DNA from 2 places in the Paenibacillus sp. PSB04 genome. Region 2 is predicted to be linked to the other one. Evidence: a T-box and tRNA genes for the amino acid it is inferred to sense, from the RefSeq annotation. Region 2 holds a T-box; the other holds one or more tRNA genes.

Region 1 (15,198 bases), 3.2 Mb from region 2:
AAGCGACTGTTTAGCAAAAACACAGGTCTGTGCGAAGCCGCAAGGCGAAGTATACGGGCTGACGCCTGCCCGGTGCTGGAAGGTTAAGGGGAGCGGTTAGGGAGTAATCCCGAAGCTGTGAACCGAAGCCCCAGTAAACGGCGGCCGTAACTATAACGGTCCTAAGGTAGCGAAATTCCTTGTCAGGTAAATTCTGACCCGCACGAATGGCGTAACGACTTGGGCGCTGTCTCAACGAGAGATCCGGTGAAATTTTAATACCTGTGAAGATGCAGGTTACCCGCGACAAGACGGAAAGACCCCATGGAGCTTTACTGCAGCTTGATATTGGATTTGGGTACGATCTGTACAGGATAGGTGGGAGCCTTTGAAACCTGAGCGCCAGCTTGGGTGGAGGCGCCGTTGGGATACCACCCTGATCGTATCTAGGTTCTAACCTGGTACCGTAATCCGGTATGGGGACAGTGTCAGGTGGGCAGTTTGACTGGGGCGGTCGCCTCCTAAAGAGTAACGGAGGCGCCCCAAGGTTCCCTCAGAATGGTTGGAAATCATTCGAAGAGTGCAAAGGCAGAAGGGAGCTTGACTGCGAGACCTACAAGTCGAGCAGGGACGAAAGTCGGGCTTAGTGATCCGGTGGTACCGCATGGAAGGGCCATCGCTCAACGGATAAAAGCTACCCTGGGGATAACAGGCTTATCTCCCCCAAGAGTCCACATCGACGGGGAGGTTTGGCACCTCGATGTCGGCTCATCGCATCCTGGGGCTGAAGTAGGTCCCAAGGGTTGGGCTGTTCGCCCATTAAAGCGGTACGCGAGCTGGGTTCAGAACGTCGTGAGACAGTTCGGTCCCTATCTGTCGTGGGCGTAGGAAATTTGAGAGGAGCTGTCCTTAGTACGAGAGGACCGGGATGGACGTACCGCTGGTGCACCAGTTGTTCCGCCAGGAGCATGGCTGGGTAGCTACGTACGGACGGGATAAGCGCTGAAAGCATCTAAGCGTGAAGCCCCCCTCAAGATGAGATTTCCCAGTATGTAAGACCCCTTGTAGACGACGAGGTAGATAGGTTGGAGGTGGAAGTGCAGCAATGCATGGAGCTGACCAATACTAATCGGTCGAGGGCTTATCCAAAATATAAAACACAGATTCGTTTCGTATCTAGTTTTCAAGTGATCAAACACTTGAATTAAATATTGTTCCCTGATAGCTCAGTTGGTAGAGCACTCGACTGTTAATCGAGTTGTCACAGGTTCGAGTCCTGTTCGGGGAGCCATTATGGAGAGGTGTCCGAGTTGGCCGAAGGAGCACGATTGGAAATCGTGTAGGCGCCAAAAGCGTCTCGAGGGTTCGAATCCCTCTCTCTCCGCCATTATAGTTTGGCCCGTTGGTCAAGGGGTTAAGACACCTCCCTTTCACGGAGGTAACATGGGTTCGAATCCCATACGGGTCACCACTTTTATTGCTTGCATCAGGGATGAGAATCCAAAAAGGGTTCGTCGGAGCGTTACTTCGATAGCATATGCATCGCAGTCTCGAACGAAGTGAGAGTATCCCATACGGGTCACCACTTTAATTATTAGCTTCAGGGATGAGAATCCAAAAGAAAAAATGCTTGCCTTTTTAGTGGTTTATCTGCTAAGATATTAAAAGTGTTTCTTATGGAGGCTTAGCTCAGCTGGGAGAGCATCTGCCTTACAAGCAGAGGGTCGGGGGTTCGATCCCCTCAGCCTCCACCATGTATACTTTAAAGAAAATAAATATTTTTTAATGACGCGGGGTGGAGCAGTCCGGTAGCTCGTCGGGCTCATAACCCGAAGGTCGCAGGTTCAAATCCTGCCCCCGCAATTTATCTCCTTATTTATGGAGATACATAATTGGCCGTGGAACCGTGGTGTAGAGGCCTAACATGCCTGCCTGTCACGCAGGAGATCGCGGGTTCGAATCCCGTCGGTTCCGCCATTTATTTTCTTGAGAGTTTAGTTTGTTGCAATAATACTCTTGATAGAAACAAAATTAGGCTCGGTAGCTCAGTCGGTAGAGCAGAGGACTGAAAATCCTCGTGTCGGCGGTTCGATTCCGTCCCGAGCCACCATGAATTTAATAATAAGCATAAAAGCCGGTGTAGCTCAATTGGTAGAGCAACTGACTTGTAATCAGTAGGTTGGGGGTTCAAGTCCTCTCGCCGGCACCATATGGAGGCTTAGCGAAGTGGCCAAACGCAGCAGACTGTAAATCTGTTCTCGTACGAGTTCGGTGGTTCGAATCCATCAGCCTCCACCAGTTTTATTATAGGGGCATAGTTTAAAGGTAGAACAGCGGTCTCCAAAACCGTTAGTGTGGGTTCAATTCCTGCTGCCCCTGCCATTCGAAATACAGCTTCATATCTTTTATTATGGCGGTCGTGGCGAAGGGGTTAACGCACCGGATTGTGGCTCCGGCATTCGTGGGTTCAAGTCCCATCGATCGCCCCATAACTTATAATGACAATCTTGTTGGGGATTAGCCAAGCGGTAAGGCAACGGACTTTGACTCCGTCATGCATAGGTTCGAATCCTATATCCCCAGCCAGTTTAAGCGGACGTGGCTCAGCGGTAGAGCATCGCCTTGCCAAGGCGAGGGTCGCGGGTTCGATTCCCGTCGTCCGCTCCATTTGATTTCGGCGCCATAGCCAAGTGGTAAGGCACAGCTCTGCAAAAGCTTTATCCCCAGTTCGAATCTGGGTGGCGCCTCCATTAACTTCATATGCGCCCTTAGCTCAGCTGGATAGAGCGTTTGACTACGAATCAAAAGGTCAGGAGTTCGAATCTCTTAGGGCGCGCCATTTTTTTTAACTGAATATGCCGGTGTGGCGGAATTGGCAGACGCGCGCGACTCAAAATCGTGAGGGAAACCGTGGGGGTTCGAGTCCCTTCACCGGCATCATAGAGAAAAGCCTTGGAAAATATCCAAGGCTTTTTCTTGTATAGACTAACATTGTACACCGAGCCATCGTTCGTCGTTCGTTAATCCCTCATCCTGCAGTACACTTGCACTTCTCCTTCCAATCAGCCACCTGATGATATCCCGCTGAAAGGCGGCCATGATAATTCGTATTGCGTTTATTTGTATGACTGTATGATATTTAAAGATCCTCTGATCAATCCGTTCGTTCTACCATTACTCCCTTTGAACGTTTTCCCCATCCTTGTTTAAAGTTGATAAACCATTCCAGCCGGCTTTACCTGGGCTAAACAGGCTCAATGTTTCTTTAGTTAAGTGCCAAATCCCTTGCTCAGAGCCTCCAACGATTTCCTATTCCAAGCATTGTATAAGTAAACTGCTCATTGAAGTTCCATAGCGTGCTGATCATGCCCTATAAACGGGCAATTGGAGCTGCCAGTGGAGGATGTGGCTGCCGCGTTACATGCAGAAAAAGCTTGCTTCGTCTAAGGTCCGAGCCTTCCCCCGACTTAGGTCTAGGATTAAAAACCGTCTGGGGTCCGTTTTGGAAATCCCGGATTGAACCTAAAATAGAGTCATAAGGTTGATACAAACGAAAGGCGGTGACAATGCATGAGAACAAATAAAACTTCTGGTTGGGCGATCGTATTGATCGCAATCGGGGCACTGATGCTCCTGGGAGTATTCGCTCCATTATTCGGCAGGCTGATCGGATTGATCTTCCCGATCCTGATGATCGTGCTCGGCTATTATGGAATTCGCAGAGGTAAGGTGGTCATCGGTACGATTATCCTCGCATTCGGTGTCATGGGACTTCTGGCGAAGCTGTCCTGGATCATCGGACCGCTGCTGGGAATTGCCCTGGTAGTGTTCGGGATTATGCTGCTGAAAGGTAAGAAGTCGTCGAAGTGGATGTAACGGTAACAAAGAATTACCTTCAATAAATACAATCAAACGAATAGGCGATCACAGCTTATAAGGAGGGAGCAAAAACAGATGAGCGTATTTCGCAGGGTACGGGATATCACCGTAGCGACATTAAATGAACGTTTGGAACAAAGTCAGGACCCGGTACGGTTGATCGATCAGTTTTTGGCATCAACGCGTGACGATATTATGGAAGCCGAGAAGCTCGTTCAGCAGTACTCCGCTCACGTGAGACAGCTGAAGCAGCAAGTGGATCAGGCATCCAACATGAAGGAAAAGCGTGAGGAGCAGGCGCTGCTGGCTCTGAAGGCCGGCGAGGATCATCTAGCCAAGCTCGCACTGCAGGAAAAAATAATCTATGAAGAAAAGCTCGAGCAATACGGAGGACTGCTGGATACAACCCGCCAGTCGCTCACCGAGCTGGAAAATCAACTGAACGACCTGAAATTGGAGTACCAAACTGTGTACAGCAAACGTCAATACTACGCGGCACGGATGGAAACCCTCAGACTTCAGCAGCGGATGAATCAGCGCATGGAAGGTTTTGGCGGACAGGATGTTCCCAAGATGTTCAACCGTCTGGAAGACCGCATTTCCGATTGGGAATTTGAAGCACGCAGTCTGCGCGACCTGCGCCGCGGCGGTCAGGAACTGTTCGAGCAAGCCAGCGGAACGGTATCCAGCGTGCTGGAAAGGGAGCTGGCCCGCCTGAAGGAAAAGCTGAACAACAGCGGAAAGGAGTAACGTCATGAGCAAGCTATACCGATCGACCCGCGATAAAATGGTCACCGGTTTGTGCGGCGGTCTGTCCGATACCTTTGGCATCGATTCCACGCTGCTGCGGATCCTGTTTTTGATCAGTATCCCATTTACCGGCGGGACCACGCTGTTCATCTACTTTATCGCGGCTTTGGTCATCCCTAAAGAACCTACGACACCTTTTAATCCATATGGACCGGGACCGGGGGCAGCTGGGGGCGGATACTACGGCAATAGTATGGGGTCCGGCAGCTACTACGGCAACGGTCAGCAAGGCAACGGCGCTTATGGTGCCCAATCTTTTGACCCTAGAGCCAAATACAACGGTTCGCCTTACGGCGGAGGCAGACCGGGCGGATACAGCTCGTCCGCATCCGACCTGGACGCCATGATGGAAGATATCGAGAAGAAAGCCATGAAGAAAGAGCTTGAGGAATTGAAAAAAAAATTATCTAAGTACGAGAAGGGAGAAGTGTAAAACATGGGAGTATTTAAAAGAATTAAGGATATGACGAAAGCATCGGTGAACGAGGTATTGGATAAAGTTGAAGATCCGGTAATTATGCTGAACCAGTATCTGCGCGATATGGAGGCAGAAATCCATGACGCGGAAGTTACAGTAGCGAAGCAAATGGCCAATGAACGCCGCATGAAGCAGCGCGTGGAAGAAGCCGTGAAGATGGCCGGCCAACGTGAGGCACAAGCTGAACTGGCACTTCGTAACGGCCAGGAAGAAGTAGCGCGCAAGCTGCTCGAGGAAAAGATTTATTTTGACCAAAAACTGTCCGAGTACCAAGAACTGCACGCTCAATCCGAGGCACAAGCTAAAGAACTGGTACAGCAGCTCCATGACATGAAAGACGAGTTCTACAAAATGCGCAACAAGCGCAATGAGCTCGTAGCCCGTGCGCAAATGGCGAAAGCCAAAAAGCAAATGTCTCAAATCAGCAGCCTGCATACGATCGAAAGCGGCAGCGCGTCCCTTGGATTCCACCGCATGGAAGAAAAGATCATGCAAATGGAAGCTGAAGCCGATGTGATGCGTGCCCCTTACCGTCCGGATACATCCGCTTTCACCAGCCCGGTCGATGCGGAGAAGCAGCTGAAGGTGGAAGAACAGCTCAGCGCGCTGAAAAGCAAGCTGAACCCGCCGGCTGCCGCTCCTTCCAAATCGAATAAAGAATAAGTATTCAATTCTGCGGACAATATGATATGCTAGGAAGAATGGAATAAGGGCGCGAGACCTCATTCACATCTTCCTGGATCCCGGTGAAGCCATAAGGAGTGTGCCCGTCACAACCCTATGGCTTTTCCGGTCTTACTTTTCCGATAAACCAAGACATCATAAGGAGGTGCGGCATGGAAAAAAGAAATCGCTTCATTGCGCTGATTCTCATCGGGATCGGCCTTCTCATGCTCTTCGGCAGGTGGGTCGGCTTTTTTACCATCGTCGCCCTCTTATTCATTCTTATGGGAATTTATACGATTCGCGGCGGAAAAGTGAAGAGGGGCTACCGTCTTGTGGCGGTGGGCGCCATCCTGCTGCTGATTGATCATTTGCTGATCGTGCTGGGGATTGCGCTGATCTCCCTGGGATGGTTTTTTGTAAAGGCAAGGAAGGTACAGAACCGGGATGGGTACCTGCAGAAGCAGGGTTTTTCGGGGCATTACAATTGGGACCAGGTCCCTTGGGCTATGAGAAGCCAGAGCGTCTGGCATGTCATCAACGAAGCCGATCTGGATTTGTCGCTTGCGATCCCCGAGGAACACCGTACGGTGATGATGTTTCAAGGCATCATGGGGGATACGGACATTAAAATTCCGGAGTATTACGGGGTGGAGCTTGAAGTGTTCGTCCTGTTCGGCGCGATCGATTTCAGAGGGCACCGGGATAACGGCTTGATGAACCGTTTGAACTGGAAATCCCCTAATTATGAGACCAGCGAATACAAAGTTAAATTCCATATTTCCTACCTGGTAGGAGATGTTGATATTGATCTGTCATAGGAGGTGGGTTCCCTGATGAAAACCAGAAAACCGGCTAATATGGTCTCCCGGAGCATGGGCGAGGGGGCCCTTCTTTCTTTTGTTATGCTCCTGATCATTTTTTACGTACTTTATACATATGGTTATTTGGCCCCGTTTGATTCTTGGCAAAAAACGCTGCAGGCCGGTGCTACGCTGATCCTGGTTCCGATCGGTCTGGGAGCTATCTTCGGGTTCTATCAGAGCTATCGGGTAAAATTGAAGCTGGAACGGCTGCGGGAAACGCTGCTCTCCTGGGAAAAAGGGAACGTCGCCCGCTCCGTACCGGAGCTTGGCAGCGACGAGGTCGGGCGCCTTGGCGAGCAGCTTGGGCGCATCAGCAAAAAGTGGGAGGAGCAGGTCAACTCCCTTCAGCGCTTATCCACGAACAATGCCCAGCTGGCCGAGCAGGCGCGGATATCGGCGATCGTAGAGGAGCGCCAGCGGCTGGCCCGGGAGCTGCATGATGCGGTATCCCAGCAGCTGTTTGCGATATCGATGACGGCGACGGCCGTGGGGAGGACGCTTGAGAAGGATTTTGACAAGGCTCAGCGCCAGGTCGCGCTCATCGAAGAAATGGCCGCCGTGGCCCAATCGGAAATGAGAGCGCTGCTGCTGCATCTCCGGCCGGTCTATCTGGAAGGCAAACCGCTGGAGCAAGGCCTCGGTGAGCTGATCAAAGAGCTCAAAGTGAAGGTTCCGATGGAAATCGTGTTTGAAATGGACAAAGGCATCCACCTGGTAAAAGGAATCGAAAATCACCTGTTCCGCATCATCCAAGAGGCGATGTCTAACACGCTCCGGCATGCCAAAGCGGATAAGATGGAAATCCGGATTCACCAAAAGAAAGACATGGTCTGGGTCATGCTCCGTGACGACGGCCAGGGCTTTGAACTAAACGAGACAAAACAGGCCTCTTACGGCCTTTCCAATATGCAGGAACGCGTCAACGAAATCGGCGGATCGATCCAAATTATTACGGCGCCCGGCAAGGGTACGCGAATCGAAATTACCGTGCCGATTGTATCTGAAGACAAAGCAGGGAGTGAGGATCTTGGAAATGGAAACACCCTTGATTAAAGTGCTGCTCGTCGATGACCACGAGATGGTGCGGATCGGTCTGGCAGCCGTGTTGGGGACCGAGGACGGCATCGAAGTCGTCGGCGAGGCAGGCAGCGGGGAGGAAGGCATCCGCCTTGCCCGGGAATACAAACCCGACGTCGTCCTGATGGACCTGGTGATGGAGGGCATGGACGGGATTGAGGCGACGCGGCAGCTGCTGAAGCTGTACCCGGACTGCAAGGTGATCGTGCTGACAAGCTATTTGGACGACGAGAAAATGTACCCGGTTATCGAGGCCGGCGCATTCAGCTACCTGCTGAAGACGTCGCGCGCAAGCGAAATCGCCGACGCCATCCGCGCCGCGGCTCGCGGCCAATCGGTCTTGGAATCGCAGGTCGCCTCCAAGATGATGAACCGGTTCCGCCATCCGGAGGTGGAGGCCCCGGCGCACAAGGAGCTGACCGACCGCGAAATGGATGTGCTCCGCCTATTGGCGCAGGGCAAGTCCAACCAGGAAATCGCCGATGACCTCATCATTGGAATCAAAACGGTCAAGTTCCATGTGACGAACATCCTGGCGAAACTGGGCGTAGACGACCGCACGCAGGCGGCGATCTACGCTTACAAGAACGGTCTGGCGGAATAGTTGGGTTGAATCCAAAGCAAATTAGTCCATAGCAGATGAAAAGCCCCTGAGGAGCGGATAGCTTCCAGGGGCTTTTTTGGATCATAATGTGTAAGTTTTGAAGACCGCTAAATCAAAAACAGCAGCCCGAGGGTGGCCAGACTCAGCGCCAGGCCAGCTCCAAAGCCGAATCCATAGCCATACGGATAATAAGGATAGAAGGCGCGGACGGTGGCTTTTTCCGGAGCTTTGGCTATAGGCCCCTTAGCGCGTTTTTTATGGCCGCCCTTTACTTTGGCGCCGTGCAGTTGGGTGCCTTCCGGCCCGTTCAGAATAATATGGCCGTCTTTGCACTCGGTCAGCTTTCCGGTATATACTCTGCCGTCATACATACAGGCAGCGACCATTTTGCCGCAGTGCTGCCGAATATTTTCTTCTGTTAATGGGTAAATAGGGATCATGGAAGTGTGCGAACCTCCCTTATCATTTTTATTAACCAGTGTATTCATGGCCTATGGACGCGGCTATGGTCATTCACCCAATTTCGCCTATCGTACGGCTTTAGGTATAATCGCCCCGGAAACGGACATCCTTTTAGTAGATTGATAGATTTCCTGGTGAAGGGATGTATGAGGGATGATGGCAGTCCGGAGATGGGCAGGTTTAGGTTTGGCGGTATGTGTAGCGGCTTTGGTATGGATGGGGTATTTGTGGTACAGCGCGAATCAGACGTCGGCGCCGTCCCATCAAGATCCGGAAGAATTGCGCACCCTCTTGAAGCTGGGAAATGAAGTGGTAGACGTGCCGCAGCGTCTGGTTGTGAAGTGGCAGGGAGACTGGGAAGCCAACGGAAATCAAGATGCGTACGAGGCGGCTGAGGGGCTGTCCCAATCGCTGAATCTGCCGGGAGTACAGCAGCTGACGGAAGGCGGTCACTTGACGTACCGGGTCGTGGATACGAAAAATGGCGTTAACGTGCGGTTTAACTGGCAGGAGATTTCAGAGGATCGCAGTTATATTATTATTCAACTGGAGGCGGCTGGTGATGAGCAGCTGAGCGCCTTGACTGAACTCCAGTCGGAATACGGACAGGCATTGCACGAAAACGGCATCGATGCTGAATGGAATGCTTCTTTGCAGGGAACGGTTAAAGGGGAGCATACTGCCGGTTCGACCATGAAAGCGGTAGAGGATGGCATTTTCAGAAATATGGCGGCGACAAAAGCGGAATCCTACGAGGATGCGACTACGGTCAGCAACGCTTACGAGGTGCCTTCATTGCGGTCCGGCATTCAAAGCGGAGGGAAGGTTCTGAACATGCAGGTGGCGGTTCATGAGGATCAATCGACCGGCAGCAGCCGGGTGACGATCGGGCTTCCGGTCATTACGATTGAGTATTAGACCTGCCTGGCACGCAGAAAGAAATTTTTGATTTACCACGAAGTTAAACGGATAGCATCATGCTGATGAATGTGCTAAAATGACATCAATCATTTTATGCCACCAAATTATGGTGTAAAATCGGGATTTTGAAGAGACCAAAATACGACATAGAAAGAATGAGGAGCCATGACTGAAAATCAAAATCTTGAAGCACTCAAAACACCTGGTGCTGTATTTTTTATTTTCGGGGCAACCGGGGATTTGGCCAAACGCAAACTGTTTCCTGCCATTTATAGTTTGTACCGTGAAGGTAAATTAGCCGAGGATTTTGCGGTCATCGGCGTCGCGCGGCGTCCGCGTACCCAGGAGGAGTTCCGTGAGGACATCTTCCAGTCGATTCAGGAATTTTGCCGTTACAAGGCGGAGGACAACGACAATTGGAAGACGTTTGCGCAGCATTTTGAATATAAGTCCCTCGATATTAACAATGTCGACGGATTCCGTGAATTAAACGAACAGACGGTGAAGCTGGAGAAGCAGTTCGGCATACCGGGCAACCGCCTGTTTTACCTGGCCCTGGCGCCGGAGCTGTTCGGCAGCGTATCGTTTAACCTGCAAAAGGGCGGCATGCTGGATGCCGAAGGCTGGAACCGTCTCGTCATCGAGAAGCCGTTCGGCTACGATCTGAAATCGGCTGAAGAGCTGAACGAACAGATTCGCCAGGTCTTTAAGGAAGAAGAGATTTACCGCATCGACCACTACCTGGGCAAGGAAATGGTGCAGAATATCGAAGTGATTCGCTTCGCCAACGCGTTCTTCGAGCCGCTGTGGAACAACAAGCATATTGCCAACGTGCAGATTACGCTGAGCGAAACCGTCGGCGTTGAAGAGCGCGGAGGGTACTATGACCATGCCGGTGCACTCCGGGATATGGGACAAAACCATATGCTGCAGATGCTGACGATGATCGCGATGGAGCCGCCGAGCCGCCTGCTGCCGGAGGACATTCGTGACGAGAAGGTGAAGGTGCTCCGTTCGCTCCGGCCTTACGAGACAGCGGAAGAAGTGAAGAAGAATGTCATCCGCGGCCAGTACATCAAGGGCTCTGCCCGTGGTAAGGACCTGCCAGCCTATCGTGAGGAGGACAAGGTCGACCCGAATTCCAATACGGAAACGTATTTTGCGGCACGGCTGTTCGTGGATAATTTCCGCTGGGCGGGCGTACCATTCTATATCCGGACAGGCAAACGCCTCCCGGTCAAAACGACGGAAATCGTCGTGGAATTCAAGAGCATGCCGAACAACGTGTATTTGGGTAAAAAATACAAGCTCGAACCGAACCTGCTGGTTATCCGGGTGAACCCGATGGAAGGCATCTACGTAAAGATCAACGCGAAGAAGCCGGGCTCCGAAAACGAAATCGAGCCGCTCGCGATGGACTTCTGCCAGAGCTGCATGGTCGGCATCAACTCGCCTGAAGCGTATGAGCGTCTGCTGCATGATGCAGCCCGCGGCGAATCGACGTATTTCACCCGCTGGGATGAAGTGGCGTCGGCCTGGTCCTTCGTCGATAAAATCGCCGAAGCCTGGGCGCAAAATCAGGGTGATATCTCTTATTATCCTGCCGGGTCCTGGGGACCGAAGGAAACGGACGAACTGCTGAAAGCGGACGGCTTCCACTGGTGGCCGGTGAACGGCCAGGAAGAGGACAACGTCGTGTGGCAGATTGGCAAATAAAACCGTTGTGCCGGTGCTTGCCTTATGTTTCACTAAAGACATAGCCTGAAATGAAATCATCCTCATGCAGCCTCTGCATGGGGGTGATTTGCGTAGAGAATGTGATACAATAATAGACATGACTTTAGTGATGAAGGGAATAGTGAAATGAGCAAAGCGATAGATGATACGCTGCAGCAGGAAGTGGAGAAGCGCCGGACGTTCGCGATTATCTCCCACCCGGACGCAGGTAAAACAACATTAACGGAGAAGCTGCTCCTGTTCGGCGGCGCGATCCGGCTGGCTGGTACGGTCAAAGCGCGCAAAGCGAGCAAGCACGCGACCAGTGACTGGATGGAAATCGAGAAGCAGCGGGGGATTTCGGTTACTTCGTCGGTGATGCAGTTCGACTATAACGGACACCGGGTCAACATTCTGGACACCCCGGGTCATCAGGACTTCAGTGAAGATACGTACCGTACGCTGACCGCTGCCGACAGCGCCGTCATGCTGATCGACGTGGCCAAAGGGGTCGAGGCCCAGACGATCAAGCTGTTCCAGGTTTGCGCGAAGCGGGGCATTCCGATTTTTACGTTTATTAACAAGCTCGATCGGGAAGGCCGGAGTCCGTTCGACCTGATGGAGGAGCTGGAGCAGGTGCTTGGCATCCGCTCCGTGCCGATGAACTGGCCGATCGGGACCGGACGCGAGCTGTGCGGTGTTTACGACCGCATGAAGAATCAGGTCGAGCTGTTCCAGGGGAACGACCACTCGACTATTCAGGTACAGAAGGTGGAGGACTATAACGACCCGGTTATCCGTGAGATGGCGGGGGATTACCTGCACGATCAGCTGTGCCAGGACCTGGAGCTGCTGGACGTAGCGGGGGACCAATTTGACCTGGAAAAGGTACAAAAGGGCGAACTGACGCCGCTGTTCTTCGGCAGTGCGATCAACAACTTCGGGGTGCAGACGTTCCTGGAGAACTTCCTGCAGCTTGCCCCGCCGCCGGAGCCGCGCCGCAGCACGGCTGGTTTGATCGAGCCGACGAACGAGAAGTTCTCGGGATACATTTTCAAAATCCAGGCGAACATGAACCCGGCGCACCGGGACCGCATCGCCTTCATGCGGATCGTGTCCGGCAAGTTCCAGCGCGGCATGACCGTCAAGCATGTGCGGGTCGGCAAGGACATCAAGCTGTCGCAGCCGCAGCAGTTCCTGGCACAGGACCGCGACATCGTCGATGAGGCGTATCCTGGCGATATCGTCGGGCTGTTTGATCCGGGCATTTTCCGGATCGGGGACTCGCTGAGCCAAGGCAGCGAAATCGTCTTTGACGAGCTGCCGACGTTCTCGCCGGAGATTTTCTCCAAGGTAACGGTCAAGAACGCCCTGAAGCACAAGCAGTACCAGAAGGGCATCGACCAGCTGACGGAGGAAGGGACCATTCAGGTGTTCCATACGGTCAGCTTCGACGATACGATTCTCGGCGTTGTCGGCCAGCTGCAGTTCGAAGTATTCGAATACCGGATGAAAGGCGAGTACGGCGTGGATGTGCAGCTGCAGCGGATGCCGTACCAGTTCGCCCGCTGGATCGTGGATGACCAGATCGATCCGAGCAAATTCCGCATCAACTCGACGCTGGTGAAGGATAAGAAGGGCAACTATGTCGTGCTGTTTGAAAACGAATATGCGATGCGGACCGCGATGGAAAAAAATCCGACCGCGAAGTTTTTGGAGACGGCCCCTTAAGTCTGCTGAAGCTTCTGTAATATAGGAAATACCCCTCCGCTGTTTCCCAGCGGAGGGGTATTTGTCGTTGCGGTAAAAGCACCGGCGTCTTTGTTAAGTCAGTGGACCCGGCTTAATCGTCTTGAGGTGCTCATGAGCCACATGGACGAGCTCGTTCTGCTGCTTCGTGTCGATATTTTTCCACATCATCTCAAAGATCGCTCCGAGGCCAGGGAGCGCCTGCTCCGGACCGTCGACGGATCCTTCAATCATTTCACGAAGCTCGGCTTCATTGGAATCATGGACCTTATGGACAATGGCTTGGCGCAGGTCGAGAAGAATTGACATGATCGTTTTCCCTCCAGGCTAAAAAGTATGAACCCTTCACGTCAGAGCCGCCCGCTCCATATATCGGTGCGAACGACGTCCCGCTTCACCAGGGCTCAGTCTGAATTGTAATGATATTCTTTAGTAATGTGCCCCGAGGCAGGTGGCAAAATTCAAGTTTTTCACCTGCTGTGATATAATAATCAGGATAGACTTCTTATAGTCGTGGAGGTTAACATATGGCAAAAAAGCAGTACGCCGTCATCGGTATGGGGCGCTTTGGCTCCAGTGTTGCAAACACACTGAGCGAGATGGGGTTTGACGTGCTTGCCATCGATTCGGATGAACAGCGCACCCAGGCGGTATCGAATATGGTTACGCATGCCGTATCAGCGGATTCAACGGATGAAGAGGCGCTTCGTGCCCTGGGCATCCGCAATTTTGACGTGGTGGTTGTCGCCATCGGCGAAGACATCCAATCCAGTATTTTGACGACGCTCATCCTGAAGGATCTTGGGGTCGGAACGATTATCGTCAAGGCGCAAAATGAACTGCACGGCAAGGTTTTGCAAAAGATCGGCGCCGATAAAGTGATTTTTCCGGAGCGGGATATGGGCATGCGCGTCGCCCACCATCTCACTTCGCCGAATATTTTGGATTACATCGAGATTTCCGAAGACTACAGCATTTTGGAATTAAAGGCTTCGCAGGACATGGTCGGCAAAAACTTGAGGGAGCTCGACATTCGCGCCCGCTTCGGCTGCAACGTCATGGCGATCAAGCACGGTACAAAGATGGATATTTCGCCGTATGCCGATGCCCCGCTGAGCGAAGACGACGTACTCGTTATCGTCGGCGAGAAAAGCGATTTGACCAAGCTGGAGCTGGCTTATCCGAAATGATCCGATCCTCAGCGCGGGAGGACCTGGTGCTGGGGCAGAGGAGCAGTTTGACAGATGAATCATGAGAAGGACGGTTAAGGATGGACATCATTTCACCGCAAAATCCCCGGGTCAAGGAATGGGCACAGCTGCTCGAGAAGAAGCACCGGGACAAGCAGCATAAATATATCATCGAGGGCATTCATCTCGTGCAGGAGGCGCTGACGGCCGGGGCAGACCTGGAATGCGTCGCGTTTGACCTGGAGCAGGGGATTCCGTCCGAGCTTGCCCACCTGGCCGGCGGGGAATCTGCGGAGTGGATCGGCGTATCGCCTGCGGTAATCGCGAAGTGTACGGATACCAAGACGCCGCAGCCGGTTTTTGCCGTTGCACGGAAGGCCAAGACCGCAGCAGGGCTTGACGCCCTGATGAGCCGGGAGGGCAGCCTGGTCATCGTCCTGGACGGCGTGCAGGACCCCGGCAATGTCGGGACAATCATCCGCAGTGCCGATGCGGCTGGAGCGGACGGGGTCATTCTGGGGCGCGGGTCGGCCGACCTGTACAACCCGAAGACGATCCGCTCGACCATGGGGTCGCTGTTCCATTTACCCGTGGTGGAGGGTGATTTGATGGAGATCCTGCCGGAGGCAAAGCGGAGCGGCGCGCGGGTGATCAGCACCAGCCTGCAGGCGCAGGACACGTGCTACAGCTACGATTTCCGGCAGGGCTCCTGCTGGCTGCTCGTCGGCAACGAAGCCAAAGGGGTGTCGGAGCAGGCGCAGCAGCTGGTGGATGACGCGCTCATCATTCCGATGCGGGGGCAGG
Region 2 (15,198 bases):
AAGGGAAAATGATCCCGATCGAAGAAGTGCCCGATCATATTTTCGCCGCGAAGCTGGTGGGAGACGGGGTGGCGTTCATGCCGGAGAAAGGAGAGCTCGTGTCTCCGGTATACGGGACGATCATGCACCTGTACCCGACGATGCATGCCATCGGGATCTCGACACCGGAAGGGCTCGAGGTGCTGCTTCACATCGGCATCGATACGTCCCAGCTCAAGGGCGGGCATTTTACTGCGGTCGTACAAGAAGGAGACGCGGTGGAGCCCGGCCAGCTGCTGGTTAAATTTGATATCAACTATATCCGAAGTCATGCTTCATCGCTTGCCACGCCGATGGTGATCACCAACCCGGACCGCGTTAAGTCATGGAGCTTCGCTCCGTTCAAAGCCGTCAAGAAGGGGCAGACGTCGGTTATGTCCGTAGTATTACACGACAGAAATGTTGGAGGTTTGGAATCATGATACAAGGCATCGGTGCATCTGCCGGGGTAGCGATTGGAAAAGCATTTGTACTGCCGAACTGGGAATGGGACCTGCCCGAGACCGGGATCGACGCAGTAGATCTGGCCAACGAATTTGAACGGCTGTATGAGGGGATACGCACCTCCAAAAATGAGATTGAGTTTATTAAAAACGAGTTCAGGGATATGGTCGGGGAAGAGGAGTCGAGCATTTTTGACGCCCATTTGGCCATCCTGGACGATCCGGTGTTCATGAATGAAATCCAGGGCGTTATTGAGCGCCAGTATAAAGCGGCCGAGGTCGCGGTAAAAGAGGCGATCGATCATTTCGTCACGATGTTCGACCTGCTGGATGACGAATACATGAAGGAGCGGGCGATGGACATCAAGGATGTCGGCAACCGCCTGCTCAAGCATCTGCTCGGCGCACCGGAGATTACGCTGCCTGCGGATACCCAGCCGTATATCCTCGTGGCCAAGGAGCTGTCCCCGTCCCAGCTGGCGCATTTGAATCCTTCCCACGTACTCGGCATCGTGACGATGGTCGGCGGGAAGACGTCCCATTCGGCCATTATGGCACGGGCTCTCGGTATCCCGCTCGTTGCGGGGCTGGAGAACAAGCTGAAGGATCCGATCCAGACCGGGGATTTGCTGGTCATTGACGGGGACACCGGGGCGCTGTATCTCAATCCGGACGATACGCTCGTGGAAGAATATGTGCGGATCCGGGAGCGCCAGCTGGCGAAGAAGGAGCAGCTGGAGCTGCTGGCTGCCGTCGAAGCGATCACGAAGGACGGCTGCGAGCTTCACCTGGCCGCGAACATCAGCTCCGCCAAAGAAGTGGAATCGGCCTTGAAATACGGCGCCAATGGCGTAGGGCTGTTCCGGACGGAATTTTTGTACATGGACCGCAGCACGTTTCCGAGCGAAGAAGAACAGTTTGAGGTGTACCGCCAGGTAGCCCAGCAAGTGGGTGAGCTTGGGGCGGTGATCCGCACGCTCGACATCGGCGGCGATAAGCAGCTGGATTATTTTGCGCTGCCGGATGAGGATAACCCGGTTCTAGGCTACCGGGCGATCCGGATCAGCCTTGACCGCCAGGAGCTTTTTCAGACGCAGCTGACCGCTATTCTTCGGGCGAGCGCGTTCGGCAGGGTGAAAATTATGTACCCGATGATTTCATCGGTCGACGAAATCAGACAAGCCAATGAAGTGCTGCATCGGGCCATGGCCGATCTTGACGCAAGGGGCATCGCTTACGATAAGGACATCCCGGTCGGTATCATGATCGAGATTCCCGCCGCGGTCATCATCGCCGATCTGCTCGCGGAAGAATGCGACTTTTTCAGCATCGGCACGAACGATCTGGTGCAGTACGTATTGGCTGTTGACCGGATGAACGAGCAGATCGCCCATATGTATCATCCGTTCCATCCGGCGATTCTGCGGATGCTGCGCACGACGGTGGAAGCCGCGCACCGGGCGGGCATTCCCGTCAGCGTGTGCGGCGAAATGGCCGGCGATGAACGCTCGGTACCGATCTGGCTGGAGCTGGGCGTGGACCATCTGAGCATGTCGATCCAGTCCCTGCTGAAGCTGAAGCATCGGATACTTAACACGACGGCTTCCGATGCGAAGCGGACGGCGCAGACATGCTACCAGTTGAAGAGCAGCGTCGAAATCGAACGCCTGCTGACCGAATTTGCCGAGCCTGCCTGCGCAAATAACGAAAGCGTAAATCAGCCTCGGGGCGAAAAGGGCAGCAACGCTTCCTGACCGCCTGCCTGCCCCTGCCGTCTAAATACAGAAAAGAGCCCGCCGATCCACCAAGTGGACGGTCAGGCTCTTTTTTTTGACCCGGCTGACTGCCTTTGGCCTGCTGCTTATTGCCCCGCAAGCGCATCGCAAAAGGCTTTGCCGTAAGGCGGAAGATCCGGCGGACGGCGAGCGGACACGATATGTCCGTCAGTGACAACCGCCTCGTCCTTCCAGATCGCGCCGGCGTTCTCCATGTCGTCCCGGATGCCCGGAGTGGAGGTCACGGTAACGCCCTGCAAAATTTTAGCCGAGACCAGCACCCAGCCTGCATGGCAGATTTGCCCAATAGGCTTGCGGTCCTCGTGCATTTCCTGCACCAGCTGCAGCACCTTTCCGTAACGGCGCAGCTTGTCCGGCGCCCAGCCCCCGGGCACCAAAATGCCGTCGTAATCCCGGCTGTCCACTTCTTCAAACGAATAGTCCGATACGGCAGGAACGCCATATTTGCCGATGTAGGAATGTCCCTTCTTGTCCCCGACCAGGTGCACCTCGGCGCCTTCCTCCCTCACCCGGTATACGGGATACCACAGCTCCAAGTCTTCAAACTGGTCATCGACGAGCGCAATGACCTTCTTTCCGGCTAATCTCATGTTCAGCATGCTCCCTCCTGAGTAAATGTCCTTATGTTTCCAGTGTAACAAAAATGAATAGAACAATCATGCTTTACAAGAAAGGGATGGGCCGTTTGGTAAATAAAACAGGTGGGCTGGAGAGGAAGGAATCCAGCGCGGGCAGGGCGAATACGAAGGGGAACGATGATTTTTACAATGACTATATAAAGATGTAAAAAGATATATGGGGTGGAAATATGGGATCAAAATGTAAATGTGGGGAAGTCCTTAGACTTGACCTCCGCACGGTGATGTATACCCGTAATGTAATCATACGGCATGTTCCGGTGCTTGCTTGTGACGATTGTTCGAATTATGAGCTGCTGCCATGCATGAGACCGGTGCTGAAGAAATGCGTCGAGACGCTCGGGGAGCGTCCTTCCCGTCGAAGCTTTTCTTTGGCAGACCACCATGAGCTGGCAGGAATGGTTCGCGAGGTGTTCCTACGTCCCGACAGCTTGTCCCGCGAAGATTTGGAGCTGCAGATTGAAACCGAGGTCAGGGACCGTATCAACCTGCTTCTGGACTTATACAGCTTTGCCGAACAGACTGAGGACCACGAGTGGGTGGAAAATATCCGGGAGCGGCTGTCCCAGCTGTCGGCGATGCTGCCTGAATTGAACCAATTTTACGCCTGATTTACGTTTTACTGCATTTTTTCGGGTTTTTCGCTAGGTATGTTGGATTTTTCACGAGCTTTTTGATACGATAGATTCAGGATTTGAATCGAAAAAAGGGGATGTATATCAAATGGCGACAATGACTAAACTGACTACTAGCGATCAGCTGCAATCCGCATTGGAAGCCTCCACAGATAAGCCTCTGCTGCTGTTTAAGCACAGTACACGCTGCCCGATCAGCGCCGGTGCGTATCGGGAAATGATGTCTTACTTGGAAGATCAGCCGAATGAAGCCGTACAGTATGGTCTGATCCATGTTGTCGAAGACCGTCCGGTATCGATGGAAGCGGCGGATCGTCTTGGGGTGCAGCATGAATCGCCTCAGGTTATTCTGGTTCAAAATCAGGCGCCCATCTGGCATACGTCTCATTCTCATATTACTTCTGAAGTGATTAAAGAGCATTTGCAACAGCTGTAAGTGTAATCATTGCACAATGCAAAATTTTGTCGTATCATTGAGTTTAATGGGTTGACGAATGAAAATTTATTTGCAATGGAGAGAAGGAATTTGACGGTAACCATTTACGATGTGGCGCGTGAAGCAGGCGTATCGATGGCCACGGTATCGCGGGTTGTCAACAACAATCCGAACGTGAAGCCTCAGACCCGGAAGAAAGTATATGAAGCAATTGAACGTTTAGGATATCGTCCGAACGCGGTGGCAAGAGGACTTGCCAGCAAGAAAACGACAACCGTGGGTGTCGTGATTCCGGACATATCCAACTCCATTTTTGCGGAGATCGCCCGGGGTATCGAAGATATCGCCAATATGTACCACTACAATATCATTTTGTGTAACGCTGACAAGAGAAAAGACAAGGAAATTCGCGTCATCAACACGCTGCTTGAGAAGCAGGTGGACGGGCTGCTCTTCATGGGCGGAACCGTAACGGACGAGCATATTCAGGCCTTCCAGACTTCGGCTGTGCCGATCGTGCTCTGTGCGACGCGCGACGAGAACGGCATTTATCCTTCCGTGGATATCGATCATGAGGCGGCCGCCTTTGACGCGGTAAATACGCTGATTCGTCACGGTCACCGGGACATCGCCATGATCAGCGGAACGCTCCAGGACCCGGCGAACGGCTATGCCCGTTTCCAAGGCTACAAGAGAGCGCTGGAAGCTGCCGGCATCGAGTATCAGGAAGACCTGGTTCGCATCGGCAACTACCGGTACGAGTCCGGTGTGGAAGCGATGAAGTATTTCCTCGGGCTGAAGAAGAAGCCTACGGCGATCTTTGCGGCCACCGACGAGATGGCGATCGGCGCCATTCACAGCATTCAAGACGAAGGTCTGAAGGTCCCCGATGACTTCTCGATCATCAGTGTGGATAACATCCGCATGGCTTCGATGGTTCGTCCGCAACTGACGACTGTAGCGCAGCCGATGTACGATTTGGGTGCGGTAGCGATGCGTCTCTTGACCAAGCTGATGAAGAAAGAAAATGTGGACAACCCTCGGGTCATTCTTCCTCACGAAACGATTTTGCGGCTCTCCGTAAGTCATGTGAACGAGGAATAAATAGACATATCCAAATATGAAAAAGGTTGAATACTCGTGAAAAAAGCTCCTTCAGGGAGCTTTTTTTGGGATGTGCGGCTATTAACAGGTACGATGCGGCCATGTGCTTGTCTTCATAGCCATTTAAGTCCTAATCGTCTGAAATCATATTTTTGCACAAAAATAGCATCATCGAGAACTGACCGCTTGAAAGGATTGGAGATGACATGCCAGAAATGATAGGAATCATCGGAGCCATGGATGAGGAAGTGGAACTGCTCCTTGCCGGGATGGAAGGGGCGGAGACGGTTACGAAAGCGGGCGTCAAATATGCCCGGGGTACATACAGAGGCAAGCCGGTTATCGTTTGCAAATCCGGCGTGGGCAAAGTCAATGCGGCGGTAACGACGCAAATTTTGATCGACCAGTTTGGCGTCGGCAAAGTGCTGTTTACCGGTGTGGCCGGAGCCGTTCATCCGGAACTGAACATCGGCGATATCGTCATTTCGTCGGACTGCGTGCAGCATGATATGGATGTCAGCCCGCTCGGATATGCACGTGGCGTAATCCCTTACCAGGAAGTATCGGAGTTCAAGGCGGACGCAAGTCTCATCGCTTTGGCGCAGGAAGCTTGCCAGGCTCTCGGAGAGGTCAACTGCAAGGTGGGACGTGTTCTCTCGGGGGACCAGTTTATCGCGAACGTCGATCAGGTATCCTGGTTTTATGAGCATATGGAAGGAGCCTGCGTCGAAATGGAAGGCTCTGCCGTAGCCCAAGTCTGCTATATGAACGGCGTGCCGTTTGTTGTGATCCGGTCGATGTCCGACAAGGCCGACGGTTCGGCACATGCCAATTTTGCTGAATTTACGGTGGCGTCGTCACGCCGCTCCCATGCGATTTTGGATTACATGGTGCAGCGGTTGTAGTCGGCGGCTCGACAAGCATCGAAACGATTGGAATCTAACTAAAAATCCCCAGTCCCTTGAAGAGAGGATGGAGCCTCACGATGATCGGCTCGCTTCGTCTCTCTTCCGGGAGACCGGGGATTTTTTCGGCTTGTCCGGCATATGGCAAAGGCCATCTCCGAAACATTGTGTATATGGTTAATACATAAATCGCTGCTGGAAACGGATCCGGTCAAACTGTTCCTTTGAGGATAGCGGAACGTCCCGACCGATGCGGACCATAAGGCAGTTGGCCGGATGGGAACAGATCTCCGGATCGTCGGTGGCGTACCATACCATGTCCACGACTTTCATCAGCCGTTCCATCATTTTGCGATAGTCCCATACGCTGAGGCCGCTGGTTTTGAGGTCCCAATGCCAATAATACTCGGTCGTAAAGACAATATAGGGTTCCATTTGGCCGCCTTCAAAAGCGGTTGTGATCATTTTCTGCCCGAGTCCCAGCGAACGGTAGCTGTTGGCCACCTCAATCGCTCCCAGCTCGATCAGGTCGGCCATATGGCCCTGCGACCAGCGTTCCTGCTCGTCCGGGTAATGGAAGGTGACATAGCCGACGATCACGTTTTCATCCCGGGTAATGATGATTCTCCCTTCCGGAAGGCCGGCGATTTCGATCAACGCCTTGTGCTGCTCGGCCGGCCTGCGGAAAGCGTCGAGATCCGGATGCATCGTAAGCTCCGCGAGTCTTCCCGGCGGTACGGGACCTTCGACAATCAGGCAGCGGTCCTCGCGGGACAGCGGATGGACATGATACAGTTTGTGGTGTTCCATCTGGACGCTCCTTTCTGCTTCTAACCTACTTATAGCAAAAAAACAAATAAATGAAAAGGGAATGGCAGGGGCATACATCCTGTGCTATAATATCTCTGACATAAATTAGTCACATTTTTTGCTGTTTCCGTAAGTGCTTAACCTGTATGCTATACCCTTTCAGCAATCATTCAAAACTCTCGTAAATCAAGTCATGATGTGTATGGTGTCAATCTATTGGCATGAACTCATACAAGATTGTAAGCGCTGCCCTAGCATGGGAGAACAGAGGGAGGATGAAAGTATGGATCAAATTCACAATGAAATCTTGCCGAGCGTGGTTTCATCATCCAATATGGGCGATTATGAACAGGCTCGTTCCGAGTTTCAATGGGAAGATGTGGAGAAACATTTCACCTGGTATGACACAGGCAAGGTAAATATGGCTTACGAGGCAATTGACCGCCATGTGGCGGAAGGACGCGGATCGAAGACGGCGCTCCTGTACAGCGATGCTTCCCGTGACGAGTCATATACCTTTGCGGAGATGAAGGAGCAGTCCGACAAATTTGGTAACGTGCTGCGCAAATACGGTATCGGTAAGGGAGACCGGGTGTTTATTTTTATGCCGCGGAGTCCGGAGCTTTATTTCTCCCTCATGGGTATTTTGAAAGTGGGAGCCGTCGTTGGACCGCTCTTCGAAGCGTTTATGGAGACGGCCGTCAAGGATCGGCTCGAAGACAGCGGGGCCGTCGCCCTGATTACGACGCCACAGCTGCTTGGGCGCGTCAAGAAGGATGAGCTTCCCGACTTGAAGCATATTTTCGTCGTTGGCGACAATGTACAGACGGACGACAGCATTATTGATTATAAGCAGGAAATGAACGAAGCGCCTGCGGACCTGCAGATCGAATGGCTGGACCGCAGCGACGGATTGATTATTCATTATACTTCCGGTTCCACCGGCAAGCCGAAGGGCGTATACCACGTTCAGAATGCGATGATTCAGCATTACTATACGGGGCGGATCGTCCTTGATCTTCGGGAAGACGATACCTATTGGTGTACGGCTGACCCGGGCTGGGTAACAGGGACATCGTACGGCATTTTTGCCCCATGGCTGAACGGGGTAACCAATGTCATCCGCGGCGGACGCTTCAGTCCGCAGGATTGGTACGGCACGATTGATAAATACAAAGTCACGGTGTGGTACAGCGCTCCGACCGCTTTCCGGATGCTGATGGGGGCCGGGGCCGATGTGATCTCCCAGTTTGACCTCAGCAGCCTCCGCCACGTTCTGTCCGTTGGCGAGCCGCTGAACCCTGAAGTCGTCCGCTGGGGCGAGAAGGTATACGGGCAGCGCATTCACGATACATGGTGGATGACCGAAACGGGCGGGCAGCTGATCTGTAACTATCCTTCCATGGCCATCAAGCCTGGCTCGATGGGACGCCCGCTTCCAGGGATCGAGGCCGCTATCCTGGACGATAATGGCAAGGAAGTGGCGCCATATACGATGGGCAATCTGGCCATTAAGGCCCCTTGGCCGTCGATGATGAACCAGATTTGGAAAAACCCGGCCAAGTATCAGGAGTATTTCAGAATTCCCGGCTGGTATATTTCCGGGGACTCGGCATACATGGACGAAGAAGGTTATTTCTGGTTCCAAGGCCGGATCGACGATGTCATCAACTCGTCCGGCGAGCGGATCGGACCGTTCGAAGTCGAGAGCAAGCTTGTCGAGCACCCGGCGGTTGCAGAAGCCGGCGTCATCGGCAAGCCGGATGCGACGAGAGGCGAAATCATCAAGGCGTTTATCTCGCTTCGCGAAGGTTACACCGAGTCGCAGGAGCTTAAGGACGAGATCTACCGCTTCGTCAAAGAGGGATTATCGGCCCATGCTGCACCGCGCGAAATTGAGTTCAAGGATAAACTGCCGAAGACGCGTTCCGGTAAAATTATGCGGCGCGTGCTGAAGGCGTGGGAGTTAAACCTTCCGACAGGCGATTTGTCCACAATTGAAGACTAAGCACTGAATCTAGCGTTACCTTTGCTAACGGTAAGGGATAACGCCGTAAACAGAATAAAGAACAGCCGGTTGCTCAGGGTTATACCCTGACAGCCGGCTGTTTTCGTTATCCCGATTTTTCGGATAAACCGCTCTATACAATACAAGAGGCAATCCCATACCGGGATTGCCTCTTGTGATGCTATATCTGCTTGCCAGGTCCATTACTTTTTCTCAAAGTAGGCGCCCGGCGATTTTGGCGATTCGCCTGCGCTATTTACCGCAGATACGAAGAAGTAACCTTTGATTGGAGTCGATGTGGTGTACGATAAGCCAGGCTCCGTGCTGGTGCCTAATTTAACATACGGACCGTTCGGATTCGTACTGTAATAAACATCGTACTCTGTGACCATTTCCTGGGCTCCTGCGGCGGTCCACTGGAATTGGATTCCGGTCTCCGTAGCAGCCATTTGAAGCCCGCTAGGAGCGGCTGGAGCCGTCTGAGGCGCCTGTTCCGTTCCCGGTGTCTCTCCGGATGCCACACCGCCGTCCGGATTGTCCTGCCCGTCGTTTTGTCCTTGTTCCCCGTCCGGATTGTCCGTGCCTCCGATAATGTTGGTCAATCCGCCGCCCAGGCCGACGGTCATGCTTGGTGCGGACTCCTTGCCGGCCACGTCGACGGCCGTGACATAGAAGCTGGATCCGCCGCTCGCAGCGCTGGTGAAGGATGACCCTTCTCCGACGAGGAGGCTGGCCTGTCTCCGGTAGGAGCCGCTGTTATCCGAGCGGTACAGCCGGTAGCCGACGACATCGGATTGTCCGGTAGGACTGAAGGAGATGACGGCCTTGCTGCCGTTCCACGAGATCGAAGCGTTCGATGGGGCAGCCGGTGCGGCGCCGTCGTCTACGCGCGGATCGATCTTGGTCGGCATGTCGCTGTTGGCATCCCTCGGGATATAGTAAGACAGCGCATTGTGGCCGCCCTTCATTTTGGCAAACGCGTTCTCCAGCTCTTTGATCAGCTCGGATATCGGTTTTTCCCGTTTGACGACGACCTTCTCCTTGAGCATGTCATCCGGCGTACCATCCTGCGGGATATAGTTTACGCCGTTGTAGGTAATGTACTTCTCCTTGGCGATGCCGTCGTCGCTTTCCGTCGGAACGTATTTGCTGTTGAAAATGTCGGTCACGAACCGGTCCGTGAGCGATGTCGGCAATTTGCCGCTGTAGGCGGACACCGTCTTGGTTACGATGCCGTCCGGTTTATCGAACTTCGAAGTCTTGAACAGCTCCGGTTCTCTGTCGATCACCTCGTTCATCACGAGGGTCCAGATGGACTGGGCGCGTTTCTTCGCCGCCTTGGTGGTCAAGGTGTTCTTTTGTTCCTTATAGCCAGCCCAGACCCCGAGCGTCACGTCAGGGGAATAGCCCAAAAACCAGACGTCTCCGTAATTCTGGGTCGTACCCGTTTTGCCGACGATCGGCACGGTTTTAAAATGCTTGTAATTTTTGCGGACGACATCGCCGGTTCCTTCGGTGATGACGGTCCGCAGCATGTCGGTCATCAGATAGGCCGTCTGCTTGGAAAAAGCCTGCACTGGCTTGGCTTCGTGCTGATACACGATGTTGCCTTTGGAGTCGGTGATTTTCTCGATCATGTAGGCGTCGTTAAACTGGCCGTTGTTCGCAATGGCGCTGTAAGCATTGGTCAGCTCTTCAACCGTCACACCGTAAACGAGGCCGCCCAGCACGCCGGTCTTTGCACCATAATCATCCGGTTGCAGGGTCGTGATCCCGAGCTTCTTGGCAAAGCTCCAGGCGTTCTGGATTCCGACAACGTTATTGTATAGTTTAAGCGCGACCGTATTCACGGAATTGTTGAGTGCGGAGCGCGCCGTCATCAATCCTTTATATCCCGAAGTTGAGTTTTTGGGAATATGATACCCTTTTTGCCAGTCCGGCAAAATGATCGGCGAATCGTCAACCACGCTTGCCGGCTGAATGGCCCCTGATTCAATCGCCGGCAGATAAGCGGCAATCGGCTTCATCGTCGATCCCGGCTGGCGGATCATCTGGGTCGCATAGTTCATCTGTTCTTTGTTAAAATCGCGGCCCTCGATCATGCCTAGAATGGCGCCGGTCTTGTTGTTGATCATCATGGCCGCCGTTTGCTCGGCCCCCTTGGTTTTGCTGTCAGGGGAGAAGTTGCTGTCATCCTCGGCGATTTTATGCATCGTATTGTACACCTTTTTATCAATGGTGGTATAGATCCGATACCCGCCCGTGCTGAGCTGCTGTCGGGCTTCTTCAAGCAGGTCGCCGTCCTGCTTCGCATCGTCCCCGGGAACCTTGCCTTCCGCCTGCTCATTCAGCTGCATGATGATTTGGGCGCCTTGGCGCTCCGTTTCCATCATCAGATAAGGGAAGGTGGCGTATGCCTTCTCCACATGGGGAGCCAGCTGCTTACGGATGTCGAAAGCGAGCGCTTCCTGGTACTGCGCCTCCGTGATTTTGTTCTCCTCAAGCATCCGCCGGAGCACCAGATGCTGCCGGTCGATGGCGCGTTTAAAGTTGGCTTCGTTAAACTCGCCTTTGCCGTTGAAGGCCGAATATCTTGAAGGCAGCTGAGGAAGACCGGCCAAATAAGCCGCCTCGGCGACGTTCAATTTACTGAGATCACTAATATTAAAAATGCCTTTGGCTGCGGCCTGAATACCGTACAGATTGTAGCCGCTGGATCCGTTGCCGAACGGAACCTTGTTTAAGTATGCCGTTAAAATTTCTTCTTTCGTCATAAACCGCTCCAGCCGGAGCGCGAGCAAAATTTCCTTGAATTTCCGGTCTTCCGTTTTGTCCAGGTTCAGGAAAACGCGTCTGGCCAGCTGCTGGGTGAGCGTGCTTCCTCCGGTCTGCACGGATTCATGCAGAAGCTTCTGTTTGACGGCACGGAGCGTGCCCTTGATGTCAACACCCTTATGTGTAAAAAAGTTATTGTCTTCAATCGATACGACGGCGTCGATGACGATGGGCGGTATCTGCTTATACTCCACGGGGCGTCTGTCCTCATCGGTCCGAAGCTGTCCGATGGGGGTGCCGTCACGGAAGTAGGCGAATCCCGTAATGGAGTTCTCGCTCATCTTCTGGTCAATCAATGCCCTGGAACGGACCGGATCATCCTTCACGATGGAAGTGAGGTACCCGGCTGCCGTACCGCCGGCGAACAGCGCTCCCATAACGATAACGACCAGCGTCCACATCGCGGTAAGGCCGATGATGCGGCCGTAGGACCGTTTTTTCGGAGCGGTCTGCTCTTCCGGCTTTTGTTTGTTATCTTCAACCATTCGTGGCTATCCTCCTTTTGACGGAACTATTATAGCATAAATTGCGTATTTTGAATGCAGAGATCGAATCGTGGCCAAATGGATGGCAATCATTGACTTTTTTCGGGTGTGTGGTATAAATAGGGTTAATCCAAAAAGAACATATCGTCAAAAGGCAAAGAAAGACTCCAGTAGAAGGGAGCCTGGGCTGATCAGAGAGCCGGTGGGTGGTGCAAACCGGCAGCCTCTCCCTTTGAATTACCGTCTTGAGCCGTCCGGAGGAACGCGCGTCACCTGGAGCGTAAGTAGTCTGGCACCGGACCTGGCAGTCCGTTATCGTAATGAAGTGAAAGCAGTGGGTGGAAGGGGATCGTCCCCGAAACGGCTGCTTTAATTAGGGTGGTAACGCGAGCAGGCTCCTTCTCGTCCCTTGGGACGAGAAGGAGCCTTTTTGCTGTACATTCTAACGGATCAGAGAGAGGTTGATGACGATGAACTGGGAACAACTCATGCCGGCCCAGAAGGAAGAGGTTGAACGCCAACTGGCTGTCATCAGGAGGGGGACGGTCGAAATCCTGCCGAACGAAGAGCTGGAACGCAAGGTGATCCGGTCGGTTGTGCAAGGACGGCCGCTCAAGGTAAAGCTGGGTCTTGATCCATCCGCTCCGGACATTCATATGGGGCACACGGTAGTGCTGCACAAGCTGCGGCAGTTTCAGGAGCTGGGCCATGAGGTGCAGCTGATCATTGGGGATTTCACGGGCCGGATCGGCGACCCGACCGGGAAATCGGAAACCCGCAGGCAGCTGACGGAAGAAGACGTGAAGCGGAATGCGGAAACGTATCAGGCTCAGGCGTTCAAAATATTAAGTCCGGACAAAGCGAAGGTATACTACAACTCCGAATGGCTCGGACCGATGACCTTTGCCGACGTGATCGGGCTCGGTTCCAAAGTGACGGTGGCCCGGATGCTGGAGCGAGACGATTTTTCCAAACGGTATGCCGGCGGTCTCCCGATCAGCATTCACGAGTTTTTCTACCCGCTGATGCAGGGCATGGATTCGGTGGCGCTGGAGACGGATATCGAGATCGGCGGTACGGATCAGACGTTTAATCTCATGATGGGCCGCACCTTGCAGAAGGAATACGGGGCAGAGCCGCAGGTGGCGGTCACGCTGCCGCTGCTGGAAGGGCTGGATGGCGTGCAGAAGATGAGCAAAAGCCTCGGCAATTACATCGGAATCGATGACGCACCGAACGAAATGTTCGGCAAAACGATGTCGGTGCCGGATGGGCTGATGGTGAAATACTTCGAGCTGGCCACGGATATAACGAATGAAGACCTTCAGATTCTGCGAGAAGGATTGGAAGGCGGCCGTATCCACCCAAGGGATGCCAAAATGAGCCTGGCGGCAGCCTTTGTCCGGATGTACCACGGGCAGGAGGCGGCCGAAGCGGCCAGGCAGCATTTCGTCACGGTCTTTCAGCAGCGTGCGCTTCCTGAGGATATCGAGCTGCGCGATATCCCCGAAAACGAGCTGCAGGGAGGGGCCATCCGGCTGGTCCGGCTGCTGACCCTTATCGGATTTGCTTCTTCCAACAGCGAGGCCAGAAGGAGCATTCAGCAAGGATCGGTCAAGCTGAATGAAGTGAAAATCGAGGATCCCCATGCGGAGATCGGGGTCCGGGACGGCGATATCGTTCAAGCGGGAAGACGCAAATTTGCCAAGCTCCGGCTGCTATAGAAGATGTAAGAAGCCGTGAGAAGGCTGGGAGAGGCCGGGGGGATACTACCACGATACACAGGGCTGCCGGTCGGCCCTGTTTTTCATCCAGAACAAACAAAAAAGCCCGGAACATAAAGTTCCAGGCTTGGTTGCAGCAAATATTAACGGTTGTAGAATTCGACGATTTGTCTTTCGTCGATGTCTTGGGAAAGCTCGGCGCGCTCTGGGAAACGGATGTATTTACCTTCCAAAGCTCCATCGTTGTACTCCAGGTAGCCTGGCAGATGCGTACGGTTTTCCAGCGCTTCTTTAATAGAAGAGAGGCTGCGGCTTCTTTCGCGAAGACCGATCACGTCGCCTGTGCTTACTTGGTAGGAAGCAACGTTTACTTTCTTGCCGTTAACAGTCACGTGACCGTGAGCGACCAATTGGCGCGCTCCTGCACGGGAGTTAGCGAAACCAAGACGGTAAACAAGGTTGTCCAAACGGCTTTCCAGCAAGAACATGAAGTTTTCGCCGGCAATACCTTGCATTTTTTGCGCTCTGTCGAACAGCGTGCGGAATTGCTTTTCACCCAAACCGTACATGTGGCGCAATTTTTGTTTTTCTTGAAGCTGCATACCGTAGTTGCTCATTTTTCTCCGTTGGTTAGGACCGTGTTGTCCCGGAGGAAAAGGGCGTTTCAATTCTTTACCAGTACCGCTCAGGGAAATTCCCAGACGACGGCTCAATTTGAACTTTGGACCTGTGTAACGTGCCATGTTATAGTAGACTCCTTTATTTTTCGAATAATTTACAGTAGGGCTCTATTTGCGCCGTATTTGTTTACCTGTGCGTCCTAGTACGAACTGCACAACTGACGGGAAAGTTCAGCCGCTGTCCTGTCAGCAACAAATGACGTGAGGGTGACACAACGTTACGCCCAAATCAAGACTATATTGCAGTCTTTTTCAACAATAGATTTTATATTATAGAGTAGGCAAAAGTCAAGGCCTGACATTGTGCTGGAAAAGTCTAATTTTGTCGATAGGGCTATAGTCCTAAAAAAGTAGGACGAATATCTGAAATATGAGTGCAAAATTGCTTGGAACAGAGTAGAATATGATTATTATAACACATCCGACATAACCCGACTTTGTCAGGGGATTTTCATATTGCAAGGATGACAATGATTGATTGTGATTCTATGGTGCCTTGAAAGACACCCTCTGGGCACGGTGTAAAGGAGCGCCTGTCTATGTCAGAACACCAACGAGAAACAACCAAGCATCAAAGCCTGTTCCAGACGAATACCGAGCTGGCGTTTCCCTCAGAGTCGGCTACTTCCTGGCTGCAGGAGATCGACTTGTCCATTCATG

Evidence for each region. The T-box of region 2 lies ahead of tyrS (tyrosine--tRNA ligase). A T-box ahead of a tRNA ligase gene usually reads a tRNA of that ligase, here a tRNA-Tyr.
Region 1: it encodes a tRNA-Tyr, which carries the amino acid that the T-box ahead of tyrS (tyrosine--tRNA ligase) is inferred to sense. The anticodon was not compared.

What each region holds. Positions count from the first base shown of each region.
Region 1 is NZ_CP081301.1:537,277-552,474, reverse strand. It holds rRNA gene K2F33_RS02960 (23S ribosomal RNA) at 1-1,128, shown strand, start outside; tRNA gene K2F33_RS02955 (tRNA-Asn) at 1,195-1,270, shown strand; tRNA gene K2F33_RS02950 (tRNA-Ser) at 1,275-1,366, shown strand; tRNA gene K2F33_RS02945 (tRNA-Glu) at 1,376-1,450, shown strand; tRNA gene K2F33_RS02940 (tRNA-Val) at 1,658-1,733, shown strand; tRNA gene K2F33_RS02935 (tRNA-Met) at 1,769-1,842, shown strand; tRNA gene K2F33_RS02930 (tRNA-Asp) at 1,880-1,956, shown strand; tRNA gene K2F33_RS02925 (tRNA-Phe) at 2,014-2,089, shown strand; tRNA gene K2F33_RS02920 (tRNA-Thr) at 2,113-2,188, shown strand; tRNA gene K2F33_RS02915 (tRNA-Tyr) at 2,192-2,277, shown strand; tRNA gene K2F33_RS02910 (tRNA-Trp) at 2,288-2,361, shown strand; tRNA gene K2F33_RS02905 (tRNA-His) at 2,393-2,468, shown strand; tRNA gene K2F33_RS02900 (tRNA-Gln) at 2,491-2,565, shown strand; tRNA gene K2F33_RS02895 (tRNA-Gly) at 2,572-2,646, shown strand; tRNA gene K2F33_RS02890 (tRNA-Cys) at 2,656-2,729, shown strand; tRNA gene K2F33_RS02885 (tRNA-Arg) at 2,742-2,818, shown strand; tRNA gene K2F33_RS02880 (tRNA-Leu) at 2,837-2,916, shown strand; gene K2F33_RS02875 (LiaF transmembrane domain-containing protein) at 3,550-3,855, shown strand; gene K2F33_RS02870 (PspA/IM30 family protein) at 3,934-4,608, shown strand; gene K2F33_RS02865 (PspC domain-containing protein) at 4,613-5,101, shown strand; gene K2F33_RS02860 (PspA/IM30 family protein) at 5,105-5,809, shown strand; gene liaF (cell wall-active antibiotics response protein LiaF) at 5,983-6,630, shown strand; gene K2F33_RS02850 (sensor histidine kinase) at 6,646-7,728, shown strand; gene K2F33_RS02845 (response regulator transcription factor) at 7,709-8,356, shown strand; gene K2F33_RS02840 (hypothetical protein) at 8,464-8,796, opposite strand; gene K2F33_RS02835 (YwmB family TATA-box binding protein) at 8,972-9,736, shown strand; gene zwf (glucose-6-phosphate dehydrogenase) at 9,905-11,455, shown strand; gene K2F33_RS02825 (peptide chain release factor 3) at 11,603-13,186, shown strand; gene K2F33_RS02820 (small acid-soluble spore protein SspI) at 13,280-13,513, opposite strand; gene K2F33_RS02815 (potassium channel family protein) at 13,732-14,394, shown strand; gene K2F33_RS02810 (TrmH family RNA methyltransferase) at 14,475-15,198, shown strand, end outside.
Region 2 is NZ_CP081301.1:3,756,255-3,771,452, forward strand. It holds gene K2F33_RS17335 (glucose PTS transporter subunit IIA) at 1-461, shown strand, start outside; gene ptsP (phosphoenolpyruvate--protein phosphotransferase) at 458-2,236, shown strand; gene K2F33_RS17345 (type 1 glutamine amidotransferase domain-containing protein) at 2,344-2,868, opposite strand; gene K2F33_RS17350 (hypothetical protein) at 3,222-3,527, shown strand; gene ytxJ (bacillithiol system redox-active protein YtxJ) at 3,640-3,987, shown strand; gene ccpA (catabolite control protein A) at 4,078-5,091, shown strand; gene K2F33_RS17365 (5'-methylthioadenosine/adenosylhomocysteine nucleosidase) at 5,298-5,996, shown strand; gene K2F33_RS17370 (GNAT family N-acetyltransferase) at 6,174-6,806, opposite strand; gene acsA (acetate--CoA ligase) at 7,090-8,814, shown strand; gene K2F33_RS17380 (transglycosylase domain-containing protein) at 9,018-12,134, opposite strand; T-box leader at 12,283-12,547, shown strand; gene tyrS (tyrosine--tRNA ligase) at 12,605-13,858, shown strand; gene rpsD (30S ribosomal protein S4) at 14,002-14,601, opposite strand; gene K2F33_RS17395 (sensor domain-containing diguanylate cyclase) at 15,078-15,198, shown strand, end outside.